Regions from separate parts of the Neobacillus sp. MER 74 genome, predicted to be linked through region 1. Evidence: riboswitches for the same ligand, from Rfam matches in the RefSeq annotation. Region 1 holds a riboswitch; the other holds the start of a gene.
The links. A riboswitch is a leader RNA that binds a small molecule or an ion and turns the genes downstream of it on or off. The one in region 1 is predicted to bind S-adenosylmethionine.

Region 1 (8,195 bases):
AAAGGAGAAATCGTCAAGTTCCATCCCTTTTTTTAATTGGAATTTGATCAGAACATCACTATCGACACTGAAGGCGAATTCCTCTCCCTTCCCCTTGCCGTAATCCATAAAAATATTAAAGCGATCCTGATTTTTTTGCTGAGTGGTGATCTTAGTAATCGTAGCCATGTCATTCACCTCAACATTACTTTACCATAATCCTCATAAAATACTGTAAGATAAACGTACTAAGGGGGCGGAAAAATTGAAAATCACCATTGCTGGTGGAACAGGCTTTGTAGGGAAAGCTCTGACGGAGCAATTGTTGAAAAACAATCATGAGGTAATCATTTTAACTAGAGGCAGAAAAAACACAAATGGAACTAATCGAATTCGTTTTGTTCAATGGCAAAGTGAAAATTCAAGCCCCATACAAGAACTTGAGGGTACCGATATTTTTATTAATCTTGCTGGTGAATCGATCAATGGCGGGCGTTGGACACAGCAAAGAAAAGAAAAGATCTTAACCAGTCGCTTAAATTCTGTTAACGCACTGCTAGATATCATTTCTAAATTAAGGACTAAACCAAAGTCACTGATTAATGCAAGTGCTATAGGCATTTATGGAACATCTTTAGAGAAAATTTTTACGGAAAAAGAAAACCATGGGTTCGGGAATGATTTTTTGTCAAATACAGTGCAGCAATGGGAGAATGAGGCGAGCAAGGCCTCTCGGTTAGGAATACGCACCGTTTTTTGCAGATTTGGAATTATTCTGGATAAACACAATGGTGCCCTGCCTAAAATTGCCTTCCCTTACCAATCATTTTTTGGCGGGCCAATTGGGAATGGACGTCAATGGATGTCCTGGATCCATATTGAGGATGTGGTCAATGGTATAATGTTTATTATCGAAAATGAACAAATGGCTGGCCCCATTAATTTTACTGCACCTCATCCTATAACGATGTCTGAATTTGGAAAATCATTATCAAGTGTCTTGCATCGTCCTTACTGGCTGCCTGTCCCAAGTATTGCTCTACGACTGCTTCTTGGTGAAATGAGTACATTGGTTGTTGATGGGCAAAAAGTACTCCCGGAAATGCTTTTAGACAATGGCTATCCATTTAAGTACTCACATCTAAATTCGGCATTAAAAAATATATTTTCATAAAATCCGTATCATTCCTTTCTTAAAAGGTAAAAATGGAAATAAGTACATATAGTGCTTCTATTTTTTACCACATAGCTTGATGACGATTAACTAAAAAAATTGTTGAAAGGAATGAGCAAAATGGCGGAAAAGAAGAAAAAGGATAAGGATCGTGGAAAATACTCTCTAACGAGTATGCAAGAGGTATCTTATCAAAGAGAATTTAAAATGGCAGATCGTGCTGGCGGCTTTCACGACAAGAAAACTAGACTATAGCTATCGAAAGGTTCTGCTGAAGTATTTTCCATTCATGGTTCCCTTTTAAGTTGTAAATCATAGTAAAGGGAGCAATTCTGCTCCTTGGATGTTAACAATGAAAGGGGTTTTTAGTAATGGGTCGTATGCATAATGGAACTGGTAATAGTAATAAAAGTTCACTTCCACAAACACCTAAGAACCTAAAAATTACAGATGGAAATGACGTCGAATATTCTGCAGAATTTGCAGACCATGCAGACCTTGAGGCACAAGCACGAGCGAACGCAGCGAATCAGCGGGTACAATCAAAAAGAAATAAATAAATCTTTATGAAGATGAATTAAAAAAAGAAGCAGGGCATCCTGCTTCTTTTTCGATATATAAGGGGAAAAAGCTTTATATCGAGTTTTTCAAATCCTCATTTGACACTAATGTTTGGAAATCATCTGTAAAGGCGATTATTTCTCCCCATTCCATTAGTTCATTATCGGATATCTTCCACGTATGTTTATCAGCGTCATTTCTGATAACCGCAAAATGAAATCGGTCAGTTGAAAAGACCTTAAATCCCTTCTCCTTACATTGTTCAATGAAAAAGAAATCCTCAGCTCGATTTACTTTTTCAAATGGAACTTGTTGACAGACATCTTTTCTAAACATTAAGGTCGCTCCAGCAACAGTGTCTGTGATTGAATTCTCATTACCTGTTACATGGATCAGCGCTTTTTTATTTTTAAAATAGATAAATACGGAGTTTTTTCCGATAATAGAAATATCTTTATTTTTAAAAGCAGCCATCGAACTTTTAATGTAATCAGGCCCATAATAGTCATCGTCATCAAATTTTGCAATAATATCATAATTTGATTTCATAATCCCAAAATTTAAGCAGTCACCTAAAGTTGCCTTTTCGTGTAGTTGATAAATCTGGACATTGCGATATTTCCTAGCCTCAGTAATCCATCTATCCATATTCATAGAATCCTTATTTAGGATAATGATCAACTCTTTATTCTTCCAGGATTGCTGTTTATAATTTTTAAAAACATTATCGATATTCTCATCTCTTATTGTACAAGTAATAATGGAAACCACACTCTCACTCCTTTAACGCTGAGAATTATTTTATGAGTTCATGACCTTATCTAAAACGGTGGTTAAATTAGTAAACTTTTTAAGGGTTTTAATAGAATTAATTTCTTTTTTCAGCCCATTTATGTCGTCAGAGCCAAAGCCTGCAGCTCCTAAGATATTTATGTGACGGATATCGATTTGAAGTAAAAGGACAATTGTTTCAAGTATGTGCATGAATTTTTCTTGGAATTTTTGAAATTTCCCTGGATAAGATTGAATGAGTAATTTATATTCTTTTAATAGCTTACTCATTGTTAATAAATCAGCAAGACCTGAAATCTCTAATCCGAGTACAAGTACATCGATATCATGATGCTTTGAAATAAACAGTCCAAGGTTGTTAATTGCCTCTTTCCATTTGCTTTTGCCTACAGGGTGTTCTTGATGATAGGTAATCAAATCATTTCCAACAATATATGTGGCCCCCATTTTATATAAACGATATCCTAGTTCCCAATCTTCGTAACCGTACAGGACAAAGTCTTCATCGAACAATCCTGCCTGAGTAATAAACTCTTTTTGAATGGAAACATTCCCTGTAAGAAATGCCATCCATGGAAAGGAAAACCCTTCTAAGTCAGCAGCAAAATTGTCGGTTATCGTTTGGAACCATGGGTATGTTACAACCCCAATATCCTTGAAGGCTTTTCTTGCAATATCACTTTTTTCCAACAACGGGTACGGTTGTTTAATTGAATCTTTATATTTATTAAACCTAGAATTAAGCAAATTATCTTTTTTTGTTAAAGTTGCAATCGTGCTAATTTTCTCTGGAGCAAATTCAGGAAAGATGCATGAATAGATGATTTTTGAATGCATTACCCCTGACAAAATATGCTTATTTTTTGATTGATGGAACTTATGATGTTTTTCAACAAAATCAGGTTCTGTTATCATTTCTGCATCAAGAAAAATAAGAGTGCTCCCTCTTGCTGTACGAATGCCCAAATTTCGTACGCTTGCTCTTCCTAGATTCTTTTCATTTCGTACATATTTGAAATGATAGGGAGGCTTATAGCCTTTTAGCTTTTCTTCCGTTTGGTCAGTTGAAGCATCATCTATAAAAATAACTTCCATTTTTGAAGGATTGAACGTTTGATATTCTAGTGAGAAAAGAGTCAGGAGATTTAGTGGATATTTATTTAGGGAAGGAATAATTATACTTACTTCAATATCTTGGCTATTATTTACTGGGATTTCTTTAGTAAGTTTCTCTTTGGTGCTTGTGTCCTTGTTATTTGAGGACTTTTTGGTTTTTGGATTTACTTTCTGTGGTTCTTGTTTATTTACAGTTGGAATTGGCCAAACACCATATAGCCCTTTTTCGTTTCCTGTAAGCTTTTTATTCATAAAATTATTAAGATTTTGTTCTGTCCTGCAATGATCCCACAGTCTGATTTCGTTAATATCACCATTAAAGAACAGACCTGGCAGTCCGCCAATCATCCCAGATGGGTAGACAAAGTCTTTAGGGCTTCTATCACCTTTTTTTACAAACTTCCCATTAATAAATAGCTGCGGCTCTCTTTCATCATAGACAACCGCAATGTGAATTAGATCATTAATACTGGCTTCATGGACTAACACCGCATATATATTCTCATTCGTATGTTCATAAATCGTTATTCCATTTAGTCCAATTGAAACACTAACTCCCGCATCATTATCGGTCATCCCTTGTCCTGGCCCAATCACATAATTCGTTCCTGTACCATCCACTGACTTTTCCCGAGATTGCTTATCGATATGATGAACATTTTCGGGTAATACCCAAAACTCATAGGTAAATGTATTTTTCAGATTCGTTAATAAACGACCATTTAGGCTATTCCATAACATGACGCACCTCTTCAATTTACTTTTATAAGTAACTAGTCCATTTGGGTTTTGCTTTTACACAATATGTATACCATATGATTTTGACTAGACTTATCCCCATTTATAGGTTGCTTTGTATATATTTTTTTGCTATTTGTCGATTCCCTCCAATTAGGAGCATAGAAATTCACAAAAAAAAGAGCTTATGCGCTCTTTTTACGGAATAATTGCTTATGATTTCATTCAAACTATATGGCGGCTAATGATACTTCTTTATCATTGCTTTCTATTTCATACTCCCCTAAAATTTGAAAGCAACATTTTATGTTCTGTTCACTCATTAACTGTTTAATTAACTCCGTATTTGTCCGGATAATTGCTGTCTCCTCATTAGTTTGAGTAATCCATGTGATCAATGGGTTTTTAAAATCCTTTGTGAGACCTTGAATTATCCATAATTCGTCTGCATGCTCTTTTTTATCTCCTAAATGAAATGCTGGCGTCTTTGTGAAATACTTATTTATCCGCTTATTTTGACAGACATAAACTAAATCTTCGATTGCTGCACTTGCTGTTGGAAACATGCCGGCACCTGGTCCTTGTAATGTAATACTACCAACAAGATCCGTGTAAACATTAACGGCATTTTCTACCCCTTCAATAGAATAAAAAGGATGAGACTTTCCAACAAGGACTGGTCTAACAGCGGCCTTAATTTGATCACCTTTCTTACTTATACTTGCAATAAGTTTAAACCTAAGTCCAAGTCTTTCAGCTGCCTCGATTAATTCACTTGTAATTGAAGTAATCCCTTCTCGTTCTACATCCTCCCAATTTGGTTCCTCACCAAATGCAATTCTGCTTAGAATCATTGTTTTATAAAAAGCATCAAAGCCTTCGACATCATTGGTTGGGTCTGCTTCAGCAAACCCCTTTGCTTGTGCTAAACTTAGAGCGTCAGCAAAGGACTGCTTCTTCTCACGCATTTCCGTTAAGATGAAATTCGATGTTCCATTTAGTATGCCTTGCACGTGATGAACACGGTTTACGTTTAATAGCTGCCTTAAGGTTTGAATAACAGGTATACCACCCGCAACTGTCGCTTCGTAACCTACTGAAACATTATGATGCTTTGCTAACTCGAGCAGGTCATTCCCGTGGTGTGCAAACATTTCTTTATTAGCTGTAATTATGTGACATCCTTTTTGAATCGCTTGTTTTAAAAATGTAAAAGTGGGTTCTTTATTGACGATTGCTTCGACAATAACATCAAGTTGAGGTAGACTTAAAATTTCATTGAAATCTGCAGTGACTAATACATCTTCATTAATATTTCTCTTTTTATGCTTATTTCTAATTAGTACAGCTGCGACTTCGACCCTTTTTCCTAATACTCCCTCAAGTTCTTCTGCATGGGATTGAATCGTTCTATAAACACCTTCCCCGACTGTTCCGAAACCTAGAATCGCTACTTTTATCACAGACATATTGATCCACCCTTCATTTATAATAGACATGGCTAAATAGAAAAAAACCCTCTTCATAAGAAGAGGGTTAGTTTCCTCCTCTTATCTGTCAGGCAAATAACCTGCAGGAATTAGCACCTTTTCAAGATTTACCTTGATGGTTGCCGGGCTTCATCGGGCCTAGTCCCTCCGCCGCTCTGGATAAGAGTTTTATGTAATTGTTTGATTAAATTTCCAAGTTATAAAGAGAATTCTAGTTGAATCCTTTGTAGATGTCAATATTATTTGAAATTTCTTTTTTTTACAAAGGTAACAGGGTTACTTCTCCCTTGTCTCCTAGACGGTCTATCATTTCTAACCATTCCTTCGGTTTGTTTGAAAGTATGGAGTAATAGGTTGTTAGGAAATCCTTTACAAGATTAGTTGGGAGAGATTTAAGCTCATCGTCTAATGGCATGAAACATAAATCTAGCCCAGTTACGGCTTCCCCATTATTTTCCCAGGATGGATGAACATATGAGAAATCTAACCGCTTGTAACCCAAATGGGAAAGCACTTCACGTCGCACATAAGGGTCCATAACCTTTACGCCGCCAAATTCGTGATGTTCAACTCTGTAAGGATCGTATATTTCTGCAAACATTCCGTGAAGCTCTTTTCCATTTTTATTTGCTAATTGTTGTAAATCCTTTAACCGGTTTTGAGCTAAAAATCGACCAAGGCTTAGGCCAGGTTTACCTATAATCGTAAAATCTGTCATGGCAATATTCCAATCAGGATAATAACGGTATTCAGTTGCACCTAAGACTTTATCGCCATCGACTGCCACGAATACCCGAATACTCGGATCTTCTAATGGCTCTTTCCATAGCTCATATGCCAGGACTTCTTCTGGCGGGAAAATTTCTCCCATTAAGTTATGCAGTTTTCTAAAATTCGGATCATCTATACTTGTGATTCTAATATAATCCATAAATATCCCCCCCAATTATTTAAAAGGATTTTTCCATTCCATTAATACAGCATTGTTACAGGATTCCTCATCCTCTAGATAGTTTTCAATAATTCCTACCGGGACACGGCCGCAGCGCAGCAAAAATGTAATGACAGGATCCTTTAATTCTCCCGTTATAATTGATGCTAAATATTGCTCCGGTGTCATGTTATCAGCTACTCTATAAAAACCTGGCATTCTACCCCCGCCTAGTAAGCGCTCTAAACCTCTCTCAATAACAACATGGTACATAGCATGCATCATCAATTTTCCTAGCCCTAGTTTACGGTACCTGGGTCGGACACTGATATCAACGATGTACAAGGTATTCCCCCTTGGATTATGGTTTCGGATGTATCCATGGTCAGTGATTTCTTCCCACGTATGGTTTTTATCGCTGGGATCAAAATCGATAATTAAGGCGGTTAACGAACCGGCTAATTCACCATCAACCTCAATACATAATGCACCTTCTGGAAACAGGTCCACATGATTGGTTAGTTGCTCTTTATTCCACCATAATTCTGATGGAAAAGGAGGTGGGAAGCACTCGGATTGAATCTTGATAAGATCGGCAAAATCCTGTTTGGTATAATTGCGAATGATAACCGGAACAGGCCGCTCTTGGTCAAAAACGTAAAATTCACTTCGATACATACTAAACCCACCCCTTCTGTTTACTTTTCCCAGTCTGTGTATAAATCAGTTCTGCGATCACGCCAGGTTGTAACAGATCCTCGTTCACTTACTTCATATAACAAATTTAAATCCAGATCACCCGTTACAATCATGTCATTATTAATTTCACCTTCAACCAATATGCCCTTAGGAGGAAATGGAATATCATTTGGAGTAATAATGACAGCTTGACCAAAATTAGCACGCATAAAGTCAACCGTCGGCAGTGAACCCACTGTTCCTGTTAAAACCACATATACTTGATTCTCAATTGCCCGTGCATGGCTGGTATAGCGAACACGATGAAACCCATGACGATCATCTGTACACGATGGACAGAAAATGACATCAGCACCCTTAGCCTTTGCCATCCGCACGATCTCTGGGAATTCAATATCATAACAAGTAAGCAGGGCGATTTTCCCTTTTTCTGTTTCAAAAATCTGAAAGGAATCCCCTGGTGCCATATTCCATTCATTGACTTCGGTCGGTGTAATATGAAGTTTGGCCTGCTCGCCAACCCTGCCATCTGGATAAAATAAATGAGCGGTATTATACAGCTTGCCATCCTTTTCAATCACATGCGTTCCCGCAATAATATGCATGTTTGTATTTTTTGCAAAATTAGAAAATAGTTCTCTATATTGTTCAGTAAATCTCGGGAGATCGTTGATGCTTAGACTTTGCCCTTGTCCATTCCCAATCGATAATAGCT
Region 2 (8,195 bases), on a different contig from region 1:
TTCATTCCGCTACTAAGTGGTTATTAGGGAACGGAACGACAACGGGCGGAATTATTGTTGATGGCGGTAAATTCGATTGGAATTCTCCAAGATTCCCAGGCTTTACAACACCAGACGCAAGCTACCATGATTTGGTTTATGCAGAAGCCCTAGGCGCGGTGGCTTATATTATCAAAGCACGTGTCCAATTGCTTCGTGATCTAGGGCCGGCATTAAGTCCGCAAAATTCCTTCCAGTTTGTCCTTGGGCTTGAAACTCTGCATGTCCGGATGAAGGAGCATGTCGTAAATACTAAAGAAGTCGTCGATTACTTAACTAACCATCCTGCCGTAGAATGGGTTTCCTATCCTGGTCATCCATCCCATCCTGATTATGAACTAGCTAAAAAGTATCTACCAAAAGGTGCCGGTTCGATGGTGGTATTCGGAATTAAAGGCGGAAAAGAAGCAGGGGCTAAATTAATTGATTCCATCACACTTTGGGCACATGTGGCCAATGTTGGTGATGCAAAAAGTTTAATTATTCATCCGGCCAGCACCACTCACCAGCAATTAGATGCCCAAGGCCTGATCGCTGCAGGTGTAACAGAGGATTTAATTCGCCTATCCATCGGGATCGAGAATGTAGAAGATCTAATTGAAGACCTAGAGTCGGCTATTGTTTCGGCAACTGGTTTAACTTCATTAAACGTTAATGCCTAAAACTTATTTTTTTGAATAAGAAACTATTTTCATTGACACCCCTTTTTATCCGTGATACGATACTTTTGTAATATAGTTACTTAAACAAATTCACGTTTGAATTAAATATAGGAATTGATACTCTTATCAAGAGAGGTGGAGGGATGTGCCCGATGAAGCCCGGCAACCGTCAATATTTATTATTGAAATGGTGCCAATTCACACAAAGCGTTTGCTTTGGAAGATGGGAGAAAGGATTATTATTTATGATGCCTTTCTGCCTGCGCAGAAAGGCTTTTTATTTTGATAACATAGAATCTTTTCGTAAAAAAAGTCAAACCCTATATTAGATTAAACGGTATATTACAAGAAAAATCTTTCAGAATTTTAAGGTAAATTGGATAAAAAGCAGGTGATACAATGATTTCTATAAAAAGTGTTCAGAAAATTTTTCCCTCCAAACAGGGTCAGCTTAGAGCTGTTGATGATGTAAACCTTGAAATTCAAGATGGTGAAATTTTCGGGGTAATTGGATACAGTGGTGCTGGTAAAAGTACATTGATTAGAATGTTAAATGGTTTGGAACTGCCGACCAGTGGGACCGTAACCGTTGCTGGCCGCGTGGTTTCAAAAATCAAAGGGGCTGAACTTCGAAAAGCCCGGCAAGAGATCAGTATGATTTTTCAGCATTTTAACTTATTGTGGTCAAGAACCGTTAGTGAAAATATTGCTTTTCCCTTAGAAATTGCAGGCATCAAAAGTCCTGAGCGCCAAAAAAGAGTTAGTGAACTAATTAAATTAGTCGGCCTGGAAGGTAGAGAGAATGCTTATCCATCCCAGTTAAGCGGCGGACAAAAGCAACGTGTTGGGATTGCAAGGGCGCTTGCCAACAATCCGAAAGTACTTCTTTGTGATGAAGCTACTTCTGCCCTCGACCCACAAACGACCGATTCTATTTTGGAATTGTTAGTTGATATAAATAAAAGGCTCGGTCTGACTATTGTTCTTATTACCCATGAAATGCATGTAATCCGCAAGATTTGTCACCGGGTTGCCGTCATGGAAAGTGGAAGGGTCGTCGAACTTGGACAAGTATTAGATGTATTCAAAAATCCACAGCAGTCGATTACGAAACGATTTGTCCAGCAGGTAACCGAACCAGAAGAAACGAAAGAAACTGCTGAACATTTAATTGAACGTTATCGTTCCGGTCAAATTGTTCAACTAACTTTTATTGGGGAGTCTGTTGAACAGCCGATCATTACAAATGTCATTCGACATAATAACGTGACCGTTAATATCTTGCAAGGGAAGATTTCACAAACCCAAAGCGGGTCCTATGGAACCTTATTCATTCATATTGATGGGGACGAAGCAGAAGTCAATAAGGCAGTCGACTATATTCGTTCACAGCAAGTAGGAGTGGAGGTGGTTACAAGTGAATAGTAAACCGTATTTCGAAGATTTTGATTGGCCGGCAATGTGGGAAGCAACGAGACAAACTCTTTATATGACAGGGATTTCCGTTGTGGCTACATTTATTCTTGGTATCCTGCTTGGATTGTTGTTATTCCTTACTTCAAAAGGAAGTCTTTGGAGTAATAAACCCATTAATGTGGTCATTAGCGGCGTGGTGAATATATTCCGGTCCATTCCTTTTATTATTTTAATTGTCTTATTAATCCCGTTTACAACGATACTTTTCCGAACCATGATTGGTGAAAATGCCGCATTGCCAGCATTGATTATTGGTGCTGCACCATTTTATGCAAGGATGGTGGAAATTGGCCTTAGGGAAATTGATAAAGGCGTGATTGAAGCAGCAAAGTCAATGGGTGCCACCACTGGTACGATCATTTGGAAGGTTCTGTTACCAGAATCGATGCCAGCGCTGGTCTCTGGGATAACCGTAACAGCGATTGCTCTTGTTGGTTATACAGCAATGGCGGGAGTCATTGGAGCAGGTGGTTTAGGAAATCTTGCCTATCTTCAAGGCTTTCAACGAAATCAAAACGATGTAACTTTAGTCGCAACCATCATTATTTTAATTATTGTGTTTATCATTCAGTTTATCGGTGATTTTATCACTTCAAAATTAGATAAAAGATAAAGGAGAGGTCAAAATGAAAAAAATATTAAGTTTATTGTTAGCATTGTCTATCGTATTTGTTGTCGCAGCTTGCGGCAAGTCAGAGGAAAAGTCAGAAGGAACTACTGGTGGCAAAGAAGCAGAAACTACAAAATTAGTGGTTGGAGCATCTAACGTTCCCCATGCAGAAATCCTTGAAAAAGCAAAACCGCTTTTAAAAGAAAAAGGCATTGACTTAGAAATCAAAACATTCCAAGATTATGTATTACCAAACAAAGCATTGGCATCAAAAGAACTTGATGCAAACTATTTCCAACACATCCCTTACTTAAATTCTCAAAATAAAGAAAATGGTTATGGCTTTGTTAATGCTGGCGGTATCCATATTGAGCCAATCGGTGTTTATTCAAAGAAATATAAAAAGCTAAGTGATCTTCCAAAAGGTGCACATTTAATCATGAGCAACTCTGTAGCTGACCATGGCCGTCTTCTTTCTTTACTTGAAAAAGAGGGAGTTATCAAATTAAAAGAAGGCATTGATAAAACGAAAGCAGAATTAAAAGATGTTGTTGAAAATCCTAAAAACCTAAAGTTCGATACCAACTATGAAGCAGCATTACTTCCAAAAATCTATAATAATGGCGAAGGGGACGCGGTCCTAATCAATTCTAACTATGCGATTGATGCAGGCTTGAACCCAGTTGAAGATTCCATCGCCATTGAAGACAAAGAATCACCGTATGTAAACGTGATTGCTGTCCGCAGCGGTGACGAAAATAAAGACAGTATCAAAACATTAGTGGAAGTTCTACATTCAAAAGAAATTCAAGACTTCATTCTTGAAAAATACAAAGGTGCCGTTGTACCGGTTTCTGAGTAACTTATAAATAGGAAGAAAGTCAGTGTATTAAACACTGACTTTTTCTATGCCGATGTCTAAAACGGTATACATTTAAACAGTTTCATTGGGTAAAAATAGGAAGACCATTAGACCCGAATTCCATTGGCAAAATGTAATAAAATGAGGTATGATTTTACTCGAGTGCATTTTCCTTATTTAGGATTAATCAGAATTTTCATTAAAAATACCCTTTCATTCTCATTTGATACTAGCTTAATGAAAATAGGTGCTATGTTTTTACTGTTTAAGAGTTGCTAATACATTTCATTTGTTATAAGATTGGAATGAGAATAAAATGAGAATAGGGTTATCAAACGACCCGATTACATGATACAACACTTTCTCTTTGGAGGTATAGATATGGCTGGATCAACGTTAACGATCAAAGATTTACATGTAGCAATTGATGGGAAAGAAATATTAAAAGGTGTAAACCTTGAAATAAAGGGTGGAGAAATCCACGCAATCATGGGACCAAATGGAACAGGTAAATCCACTTTATCTTCTGCCATTATGGGCCATCCAAAATATGAAGTAACAAGCGGATCTATCACTCTAGATGGACAAAATGTTCTTGAAATGGAAGTAGATGAGCGCGCACGGGCTGGGCTATTCCTAGCAATGCAATATCCAAGTGAAATTAACGGCGTAACAAATGCCGATTTTTTACGTTCAGCACTAAATAGCCGTCTTGGTGAAGGAAATGAAATTTCATTAATGAAGTTTATCCGTAAAATGGATAAGCAAATGGAATTCCTTGAAATGGACCTTGATATGGCACAACGTTATTTAAACGAAGGCTTCTCCGGCGGTGAGAAAAAACGTAACGAAATCTTGCAATTAATGATGTTAGAACCAAAAATTGCAATCCTAGATGAAATTGACTCCGGACTAGATATCGATGCCCTAAAGGTAGTATCAAAAGGAATCAATGAGATGCGCGGCGAAGATTTCGGCTGCTTAGTGATTACACACTATCAACGTCTTTTAAACTATATCACTCCAGACCATGTGCATGTAATGATGCAGGGCCGTGTTGTAAAATCCGGCGGACCTGAACTAGCACAACGCTTAGAAGCTGAAGGATATGACTGGATCAAACAAGAACTTGGAATTGAAGATGAAACAGTTGGGCAAGAAGCGTAAGAGAGGGTTAGGAGGATTACAATGACAACAGAAATCAAATTATCATTTGATCAGGAAAATGTCCGCTCTTTTTCAAAAGAAACGAGCGAGCCTGCTTGGTTCGAGGAGCTCCGTCTTAAAGCATTAGCTGATTTTGAGCAGCTTCCAATGCCAAGACCTGATAAAACAAAGATTGATAAATGGAACTTCACCCAGTTCACTCAACATACAGTATCAAGTGCTCCCATCACTTCTCTTTCTGAATTACCAGAAGAGGTAAAAGCATTAATTGATATGGAAGCCGAAAATAAAAATTTATATATTCAACGAAATCAAACTCCAGCTTTTTTATCTTTATCTGAAGAGCTAAAAAGCCAGGGTGTTATTTTTACTGATATCTTTACCGCTGCGAAGGAACATGGTGACGTCCTGAAAAAGTATTATCTTACTCAGGCCATCAATGCCGATGAGCATCGCTTAACTGCCCTAAATGCTGCACTGGTTAACGGAGGAGTTTTCTTATACATTCCGAAAAATGTAGAAGTTTCTGAACCGATACAGGCGGTGTTTGTGCAGGATGATGCCGAGGCGAATTTGTTTAACCATGTAATCGTTGTGGCTGAGGATAATAGTGCGGTGACATATGTTGAAAACTACATTTCCACCGTGGAAACTTCTAATGCACTAGTTAATATTTTGACGGAAGTCATTGCCAATGTTAATGCAAGCGTACGTTACGGCGCTGTTGATACCTTGGCTAAAGGTATTACGACATATGTAAATCGCCGCGGCGTTGCTGGCAGAGATTCTAAAATTGAATGGGCCCTTGGTTTAATGAATGAAGGAAATACCATTTCAGAAAATACAACGAACCTTCTTGGCGACGGTTCGTCAGGCGACACAAAAACGGTTGTTGTTGGACGTGGTGACCAAACACAGAACTTTACCACAAAGGTTGTACACTTCGGAAAACATACCGTCGGAAATATCTTGAATCATGGTGTTGCTAAGGATAGTGCTACATCGATTTTTAATGGAATTGGTAAAATTGAGCATGGTGCATCTAAATCAGATGCAGAGCAAACTTCCCGTGTTCTAATGCTAAGTGAAAAAGCACGCGGCGACGCTAATCCGATTCTTTTAATTGATGAAGATGATGTCGTAGCTGGCCACGCAGCATCTGTAGGTCGTGTAGATCCTGTTCAACTTTACTACTTAATGAGCCGGGGAATTCGTAAAGAAGAAGCAGAACGCTTAGTCATTCATGGATTCTTAGCCCCTGTCGTTAACCAGTTACCGATTGAAGGAGTAAAGAAACAGTTAACTGAAGTAATTGAAAGGAAAGTACGCTAATGAATATCAGGGATATTCGCGCACAATTTCCTATCTTAGATCAAGAAGTCAATGGGAAGCCATTAGTATACTTGGATAGTTCGGCAACATCTCAAAAACCCATCCAAGTAATCGAGGCGGTTGAAAAATATTATCGTGAAATCAATTCCAATGTCCATCGTGGTGTGCATACACTAGGAACAAGAGCAACGGATGCTTACGAAGGGGCAAGGGAAAAGGTTCGTAAGTTTATCAATGCCAAGTCTACTCAAGAAGTGATTTTTACAAGAGGAACAACAACCTCTCTTAATACCGTAGCTGCAAGCTATGCGGCGGCGAATTTAAAAGCAGGCGATGAAATCGTCATTACGTATATGGAGCACCACAGCAATATTATTCCGTGGCAGCAAGTGGCAAGACGGACCGGTGCTCAGTTGAAATACATTCCATTACAAGAAGATGGAACCATTTCACTTGATGACGTTCGTGCAACAATTACTTCAAACACGAAAGTCGTTTCTGTTATGCAAGTATCCAATGTCCTTGGCGTCATTAATCCAGTCAAAGAGATAGCGCAAATTGCTCATGAAAACGGAGCAATTATGGTTGTCGACGGGGCGCAAAGTGCACCGCATATGAAGATTGATGTTCAAGATTTAGATTGTGATTTTCTTGCTTTTTCTGGACATAAAATGTGCGGTCCGACCGGCATTGGTGTCCTTTATGGAAAAAAACATCTGCTCGAAAACATGGAACCCATCGAGTTCGGCGGCGAAATGATTGATTTCGTGCAATTGTACGAATCAACATGGAAAGAACTGCCATGGAAGTTCGAAGGCGGTACACCAATCATTGCTGGGGCCGTTGGTCTTGGCGCTGCCATCGACTTTTTAAATGAAGTGGGCTTAGACCAAATTGCCGAACATGAACATAGACTTGCGGCCTATGCGTTAGAAAAAATGGCAACTGTAGAAGGTATGACTATTTATGGTCCTCTTGACCCAGCGAAGCGGGCAGGACTAGTCACCTTTAATATCAGTGATGTTCATCCACATGATGTGGCAACTGTGCTAGATGCAGAAGGAATTGCGGTTCGTGCTGGACATCATTGTGCCCAGCCGCTAATGAGATGGCTAAAAGCCTCCGCAACAGCACGTGCAAGCTTTTACCTATACAACACAGAAGATGATATAGATAAACTTGTTGAAGGACTTGTTAAAACAAAGGAGTATTTCAGCGATGTCTTCTAATTTAGATAATCTTTACCGTCGGGTGATTATGGACCATTATAAAAATCCACGTAATCGTGGCGTTTTAGAGGATGGCAGTCTGACGATTAATATGAATAACCCCACATGTGGGGACCGGATTCAATTGACCCTTAAAGTGGTTGATGGGATCGTGGTTGACGCAAAGCAAGAAGGCGAAGGCTGTTCGATTTCCATGTCATCCGCTTCAATGATGACCCAGGCGATTAAAGGGAAAACGATTGAAGAAGCGTTAAAACTTTCAACAATCTTTTCTGACATGATGCAAGGCAAAGAGTATGACGAAGATATCGATTTAGGTGATATCGAGGCACTTCAAGGGGTAGCTAAATTCCCTGCCCGCATTAAATGTGCGACATTAGCGTGGAAAGCCATGGAAAAGGGATTGAAAAACGAGGAAAAAGAATAAAATGAAGAAAACGCGGTTGGGAGAGGGCAATATTCAGCCTCAGCGCCTGAAATAAAGGCGTTTCCGCTTTTCTAAGAATGGAGGAACACGACGATGGCGAAAAAAATGCCGGAAATCGGTGATTATAAATATGGTTTTGCCGATAAAGACGTTTCCATATTCCGATCTAAGCGTGGTTTAACATCTGAAATTGTAGAAGAGATTTCTAAATTAAAGAATGAACCACAATGGATGTTAGACTTCCGTTTGAAGTCGCTTGAGCATTTTTACAAAATGCCAATGCCACAATGGGGCGGCGATTTAAATGCGTTAAACTTTGATGAAATTACGTATTATGTAAAACCATCTGAGAAATCTGAGAAGTCTTGGGATGAAGTGCCTGAAGAAATCA

Region 2: another riboswitch for S-adenosylmethionine. It lies ahead of M3610_RS07765 (methionine ABC transporter ATP-binding protein); the one in region 1 lies ahead of M3610_RS10725 (homoserine dehydrogenase).

What each region holds. Positions count from the first base shown of each region.
Region 1 covers NZ_JAMAUV010000005.1:23,595-31,789, forward strand. The annotation lists gene recX (recombination regulator RecX) at 1-168, opposite strand, end outside; gene M3610_RS10700 (TIGR01777 family oxidoreductase) at 245-1,153, shown strand; gene M3610_RS10705 (YfhE family protein) at 1,274-1,408, shown strand; gene M3610_RS10710 (YfhD family protein) at 1,525-1,713, shown strand; gene M3610_RS10715 (glycosyltransferase family 2 protein) at 1,787-2,485, opposite strand; gene M3610_RS10720 (glycosyltransferase) at 2,516-4,363, opposite strand; gene M3610_RS10725 (homoserine dehydrogenase) at 4,591-5,829, opposite strand; SAM riboswitch class I at 5,908-6,016, opposite strand; gene M3610_RS10730 (GNAT family N-acetyltransferase) at 6,110-6,781, opposite strand; gene M3610_RS10735 (GNAT family N-acetyltransferase) at 6,797-7,459, opposite strand; gene M3610_RS10740 (carbon-nitrogen hydrolase family protein) at 7,480-8,195, opposite strand, start outside.
Region 2 covers NZ_JAMAUV010000003.1:207,261-215,455, reverse strand. The annotation lists gene M3610_RS07770 (O-acetylhomoserine aminocarboxypropyltransferase/cysteine synthase family protein) at 1-701, shown strand, start outside; SAM riboswitch class I at 822-931, shown strand; gene M3610_RS07765 (methionine ABC transporter ATP-binding protein) at 1,101-2,126, shown strand; gene M3610_RS07760 (methionine ABC transporter permease) at 2,161-2,790, shown strand; gene M3610_RS07755 (MetQ/NlpA family ABC transporter substrate-binding protein) at 2,804-3,649, shown strand; gene sufC (Fe-S cluster assembly ATPase SufC) at 4,031-4,816, shown strand; gene sufD (Fe-S cluster assembly protein SufD) at 4,838-6,148, shown strand; gene M3610_RS07740 (cysteine desulfurase) at 6,148-7,377, shown strand; gene sufU (Fe-S cluster assembly sulfur transfer protein SufU) at 7,367-7,804, shown strand; gene sufB (Fe-S cluster assembly protein SufB) at 7,898-8,195, shown strand, end outside.